Regions from separate parts of the Rossellomorea oryzaecorticis genome, predicted to be linked through region 1. Evidence: riboswitches for the same ligand, from Rfam matches in the RefSeq annotation. Region 1 holds a riboswitch; the other holds the start of a gene.
The links. Region 1 has a riboswitch for glycine ahead of gcvT (glycine cleavage system aminomethyltransferase GcvT). Riboswitches for the same ligand answer to the same signal wherever they lie in the genome.
Positions count from the first base shown of each region.

Region 2: another riboswitch for glycine. It lies ahead of ACKA06_RS11710 (amino acid permease); the one in region 1 lies ahead of gcvT (glycine cleavage system aminomethyltransferase GcvT).

Region 1 covers NZ_JBJOSA010000012.1:33,843-37,265, forward strand. The annotation lists gene ACKA06_RS14190 (DEAD/DEAH box helicase) at 1-1,224, opposite strand, end outside; glycine riboswitch at 1,402-1,492, shown strand; glycine riboswitch at 1,496-1,574, shown strand; gene gcvT (glycine cleavage system aminomethyltransferase GcvT) at 1,681-2,784, shown strand; gene gcvPA (aminomethyl-transferring glycine dehydrogenase subunit GcvPA) at 2,803-3,423, shown strand, end outside.
Region 2 covers NZ_JBJOSA010000008.1:106,006-109,428, reverse strand. The annotation lists gene ACKA06_RS11720 (hypothetical protein) at 41-502, shown strand; gene ACKA06_RS11715 (DNA-binding response regulator) at 609-1,271, shown strand; glycine riboswitch at 1,605-1,686, shown strand; gene ACKA06_RS11710 (amino acid permease) at 1,835-3,205, shown strand; partial or broken gene ACKA06_RS11705 (Gfo/Idh/MocA family protein) at 3,267-3,423, shown strand, end outside.

The DNA of each region.
Region 1 (3,423 bases):
TTTGAAACCGCCCCTGAACGGTACGGAAGAGATCCCGTGCTGCTTCAGAAACCATTGCAGGTACAGTTGTGTCGCCCTGTATTCAGTGAAGATAATGACCTTGTCGTTTATCTGCTGGATCAGTTCCAGCGCTTTCTGGGCTTTTGAATTCACGGTCACGTTTTCCACTTTTTTCATGAGTGTGCCAATCGTATTCTCGAATGCGGCAGTAGGATTTTCTTTTTTCTCGATCATGTTTTTCAGCGTGTAAAAAACGGATTCCCTGCTGCTGCAAGCTTCCCTTTGCAATGTGAGGAGTGAAAATGAACTGGCCGCGGCCCAGTCTTCCTGGCTCCCTTTCAATAAGTTGATACTGTCGTACAGGTCCCGTTCCGGCTGATTGAAATCAATGAGTATCGTTTTGACGTGGCGCTTCGTCCATTCAATTCCTGTATCACTCCTCCTGTTCCGGATCATGACTTTATTGATGAGCTGATTCAAGGAGTCATCATCATGGACAGTCCGGTCTCCTTTTTTATAACGGTCGGTGAATCCGGATTCATTCCCAAGGTGCCCGGGTTTTAACAGTGAAACAAGATGGAAGATTTCTTCTACTTTATTTTGTATCGGTGTGGCTGTAAGAAGTAAGCAAAACTTTTTCTTGAGATTCTGGACAAATTCATAGTTTTTGGTTTTATGATTTTTCAGTTTGTGAGCTTCATCAATGATGACAAGGTCATAGTCCTGTTCATAAACTTTCTCGCGATGCGGGCTCCGTTTTGCGGTATCCATGGAGGAAACCACGATATCGCACTGATCCCAGACATAGCTTTTGCGCTGCGCGACGGCAGGGATGAAGAACTTGCTGTTCAGTTCATATGCCCATTGGGACACCAGTGATGCAGGGACGAGTATCAATACCTTTTTTACAAGTCCTCGAATCATATATTCTTTTAATATCAGACCAGCTTCAATCGTTTTCCCGAGGCCCACCTCATCGGCAAGGATGGCTTTTCCGTTCATTGTTTCCACTACCTGTCTGGCAGCTTCGAGCTGATGGGGGAGCGGAGTCACATTAGCCAAATGTTTTGGTGCCTGAAGGCCCTCAAAGTTCGGGATTGCCAGATGCTGCTCACATTCTATTGCAAGCTTGTAGAGCTCCCAGCTCCCCCAGGGGCCGTCATTATTTATTAACGTATCGAGACCATCGCCCCACTCCTCATTAAATACAACGTCAACATTCATGTGAAAAACATCTCCTTATTTGATAGAAAAATGATTGCCCGGAACTTATGTTTAATGGTAGGATGAGAGTAGATTACCTAATGTTTTGAAAACTATAATAATCCGAACATTCACATCAATAACATTTCTACTGTTTATACTTCTAGTATGACCAAATGTTGCAAGGAATATTGGCGAATGATAGCAAGGGGAGAGACTGTACCATACAGCGCCGAAGGAGCAAACATCAATGTGTGAATCTCTCAGGCAAAAAGACTCTTGCTGGACGCAGCTCTGGAGAGTGTTTCCATTTGGAAGCCACCAAAGGGGAAAGCCGTTTTACCGGTAAACTTTCAGGTGAAAGGACAGAGAAACTCTTTTGAAAAAAGGGGTTTTTCTGTCTTTTTTCATGCGCGGATATTTGGCAGCAGGAAGCGTACAGAAGGAAAAGTTTGATGATATTAAGGGGGAAGTCTAATGGCAGATTTGAAAAAAACACCTTTATATGAAGTGTATAAAGAGTATGGGGGAAAGACGATCGACTTCGGAGGCTGGGCATTACCGGTTCAATTCTCAAGTATCAAAGCAGAGCACGAAGCGGTCAGGACCCGTGCAGGGCTCTTTGATGTGTCGCATATGGGAGAAATCGAAGTGAAGGGCGAAGGGGCTCTCGAATACTTACAGAAAATGATGACCAATGATGTATCCAAAGTCAAAGACGGCGGGGCTCAATATACTGCAATGTGCTATGAAGACGGCGGCACCGTTGATGACCTTCTGATTTATAAAATAAAAGACAATGACTATTTATTGGTGGTCAATGCAGCGAACATCGATAAGGATTTTGAATGGCTGAAACAGCATGAAACAGACGGAGTAGAAATCAATAATATCTCCGAGCATATGGCTCAGCTCGCTTTGCAGGGTCCGCTTGCTGAAGGTGTTTTGCAAAGGTTGACAAATGAACATTCTTTGAGCGAGATCGGGTTCTTTAAATTCCAATCCAACGTCAGCATCAATGGACGTCATGCCCTTGTCTCCCGCACAGGATACACAGGAGAAGACGGTTTTGAAATCTACTGTGATGCAGAGGATGCAGCCGCAATCTGGAAAGATATTTTAAAAGAAGGCGAGAAGGACGGGGTGCTTCCATGCGGACTCGGGGCACGCGATACCCTGCGTTTCGAAGCGAATCTTGCACTTTATGGACAGGAACTCTCAAAAGACATCTCCCCTATCGAAGCGGGGATCGGCTTTGCAGTAAAGGTGAACAAGGAGATTCCTTTCAACGGGCAGGACGCTCTGAAAAAACAAAAAGATGAAGGTGCGTCAAGAAAGATTGTCGGTATTGAAATGATCGAACGCGGCATCCCGCGTCACGGCTACAAAGTATTTTCAGGCGAGGAAGAAATCGGTGAAGTGACAACAGGGACACAGTCTCCTACTTTAAAGAAAAATGTCGGCCTTGCCCTGCTGAAAAAAGAGTTCACCTCCATCGATACAGAAATCCAGGTTGAAATCAGAGGGAAGAAAGTTAACGCAAAAGTGGTTCCGACACCATTTTATAAGAGAACTAAATAATAGGGAGGAATGACGGTCATGAAGCATCGTTATTTACCGATGACAGAGCAAGATCAACGGGAAATGTTAAATAGCATTGAAGTAAACAGCATCGACGATTTATTTGAGGATATTCCTGAGAAGGTCCGCTTCAAAGGTGAGTATAATATCAAGCCTGCCAAGTCAGAAACCGGTCTGGTGAAAGAATTGACTAAAATGGCGGCAAAAAATGCAGATTTGAAAAGTCATGCCTCCTTCCTTGGAGCGGGTGTTTATGATCACTATGCGCCGATCATCGTCGATCACGTATTGTCACGTTCAGAATTCTACACCGCGTATACGCCGTATCAGCCTGAAATCTCACAAGGTGAACTGCAGGCCATCTTTGAATTTCAAACGATGATCTGCGAACTGACGGGGATGGATGTAGCGAACTCCTCCATGTACGACGGAGGGACTGCACTGGCCGAGGCGGCCATGTTAAGCGCAGGTCAGACCCGCCGCAAAAAAGTTCTTGTTTCAAGTACGGTTCACCCTGAATCACGGGATGTTCTAAGAACGTATGCGAAGGGCCAATATATCGACGTTGTGGAGATCCCGCATCATAATGGCGTCACAGATACTGAGGAATTGAAAAAGCTTATGAGCAGTGATATTGCA
Region 2 (3,423 bases), on a different contig from region 1:
AGATGTCTGAAAACAAAAAAATAAGGGAGATGATCCATTTTTGGCATCGATTAGGTATGCTATTAAATGCCCCGGTTGTGAACGTTCTGCTTTTGTAGATGATTATTACAAAACTGATGAGAAGTACATTTTTTGTAAGGTGTGCGGTTATTATTACACCAAAACAATAGAAAAATATACCGAAAATTCTATTAAGTACAAGGAAGAGGAACGTGAAGGACACGGTATGTTTGTATTGGAAAATAAAGATGGAAACTGCAAAAAGGTGATGTTGAACGATAGTCTCACTAGTGAGCAATTGGAAGAGTTAAAGGTATCACTTATGGAGAAGAATGTTAACCAGGAGAAAAGCTATTTAATTTCTTTCGAAAACGGAGTATTTACCATCCTATTTGGGAACCCACCGGAACATTTTCATTTATCTTTTGACGAGTATATGGAAAAGATGATTGCGAAGTATGGAGTTCCTGAATATGATTTTATGGTTCCAATTGAGGGATAGATAAAGGTCTTTCAAAATTTTATAGTAGAAGAAATTGAGGAAAGAACGGTTTTCAAATTCTTTTAGTCTAACTATAAAAGTTTGATGATTATTGAGGAGGATTGCTGTGGGATTTGAAGAAGAGTACCAGGCTTTTATGAATGCTCACTCTCAGGAAAGAAAAGGTGAACGGTTGAGGCGTTTACAAGAAGGTCACAATCAGGCTGAAAAGTTGTTTTTGAAGCAAGTTTGGTGGCCTTCGTTTTATCATTTTCGGTATCTTCATCCAGAGTTTGAAATCGATGATTTTAAAGATGGAAAACGGTATTTAGATTTTGCTTATATTCGTCCAGCTATCCGGATTTGTTTTGAGGTCGATGGGTATGGCCCTCACTTAAAGAATATAAGCAGATGGCAATTTTCCGACAGTCTGGAGCGTCAAAACCAGTTGGTAATGGACGGGTGGACTGTCATACGCTTTTCTTATGACCAGGTTAAAGAAAAACCTCGTCGATGCCAGCAGGTCGTTCAGCAAGTGATTGGCCGATGGCTAGGTGATGAGCTGGATCAGACTACTCTATCTTATGCAGAAAAGGAAGTGCTTCGACTAGCGATTCGAAAAGGAAAAGCTATATCCCCTATAGAAGTGGAAAAGTATTTGAAGCGAACTGACAAGACGGTAAAAAAATTGCTTACTCAACTAGTTGATAAAAAGATGTTGATTCCCGAATCTGGGATCAAGAGGATCCGCTCTTATCGCTTGGCGGATCAGGTTAAACACCTACTCTGATAAATAAACGGAAAAATTCCGCCTAATTAGCATATAGAATTGAAAATAGCGTAAATAGACGGAGTAATGCCGTCTATTGACTCAAAAAACGTTAAAATGAGAAATTATATTTGGCATAATCGGAAAAATTCCTCTTAAATACTCCTAAAACGAGATTCTCCTTGTATATAACCGGAGAAACTCCGCTTAATATACATCCGCTGGTTAACTGAATTCCTCCTGTTGACAAACTCCATATCAGCCCTTAAAATAATCAACTATTCGAAGCAAAACGAGTAACCAAACAATTTAATTACTTAGAAAGCTATGATTGCTATGGATCATACTATAGCAGGAGCAGCTTCTGGAGAGACCGCGAGAGTTTTCGCGGCGCCGAAGGGTTCATAATCTCAGGCAAAAGGACAGAAGAGTATCAGATATTTATTTTGACGTGCAGGCCGTTATGGCTGCTGGCATACAAAATGGTATTTGTTATTCTTAGGACCATGAGATTGGAGCGCATCCAGTCTCTTTTTTTATGCTCTAAATATTGCTTTCTGAATGTTTGTAAGGAGGAGTTAAGGTTGGAACAACGAGAATTAAAGAGGGATTTATCAAATCGCCATGTTCAGCTGATTGCGATTGGCGGAACGATCGGGACGGGGTTATTTTTAGGTTCCGGGAAAGCGATACAGCTTGCGGGTCCCTCGATCATCTTTGCTTATTTAATCGTAGGTATTGCCCTGTTTTTTGTGATGAGGGCGCTTGGGGAGCTTCTGTTGTCGAAAGCAGGTTATCAATCGTTGACGGATATTGCGGAAGAGTATCTTGGAGCTTCTGCTGCATTTGTGACGGGATGGACCTATTGGTTTTGCTGGATCATGACGGCAATGGCCGATGTGATCGCTGTTGGGGTGTACGTGAATTATTGGTTCGATATCCCGCAGTGGGTGCCTGCACTCATCTGTGTGGTCATTTTATTAGGGTTCAACCTGCTTACTGTAAAGCTATTCGGGGAAATGGAGTTTTGGTTTGCGTTAATCAAGGTCATCACGATTCTTGTGTTGATCGGTGTCGGCGTTGTGCTGCTGGTGATTGGATTCAAGACGGATGCAGGTACTGTTTCGATGACCAATCTGTGGGAGCATGGAGGACTATTTCCAAATGGAATGTCAGGCTTCCTGCTGTCATTCCAGATGGTCATTTTTGCCTATGTCGGTGTGGAATTAGTTGCAGTATCGGCTGCGGAAACCTCTGATCCGAAAAAGAATATTCCATCGGCCATCAATAAGATTCCTTTAAGGATTTTATTTTTCTACGTTGGCGCGCTGATTGTGCTCTTGTGCATCAATCCGTGGACAGGCCTCAATGCAGCGGAAAGTCCGTTTGTGAAAACATTTAGCTTAATCGGGATTCCCCTGGCGGCAGGAATCATCAATTTCGTGGTGCTGACGTCAGCGGCTTCTGCCTGCAACAGCGGAATGTTCTCTACAAGCAGGATTCTATATAATTTAAGCAACACGAAACAGGGGCCGTCTATTTTTGCCAGACTGAATAAAAACCATGTGCCAAGCAATGGGCTGTTCATCTCCACACTGGTTATTTCCGCGGGAGCACTTTTAAGTAAACTGCTGCCGGAGCAGGCCTTCGGGATCGTGACAACGATAAGTGCCATTTGCTTCATCTGGGTGTGGGGCGTAATTCTGATCTGTCATCTGAAGTATAAGAAAACACGTCGCGATTTACACTTGAAATCAACATTCAAAGCACCATTCACGCCATTTATCAATTACGCTGTGCTGACCATGTTCGCCGTGATCCTGGTGATCATGATGGTTTCTGAGGCAACTCGTCCAGCCTTATTGCTGACACCTATATGGTTCATTCTTTTATTTACCCTATACGGAATGAGGAGAAAAAAGGAAAAACATCAAACGCTGATGCATCAATCATAGTCATTGTTCAGAAAAATCAGGTATGATGGTTACTAACGAAACCAATAGGGGGAACGTAACCATGAAATTTGATAAGGTCCTGTGGGGAATCATCGGCTGCGGAGATGTGACGGAAAAGAAGAGCGGCCCTGCTTTTCAAAAGGTTGAAAACTCGGAACTTGTTGCGGTCATGAGGAGAACGGGCGAGCTGGCAAGGGATTATGCGGAAAGACATCAGG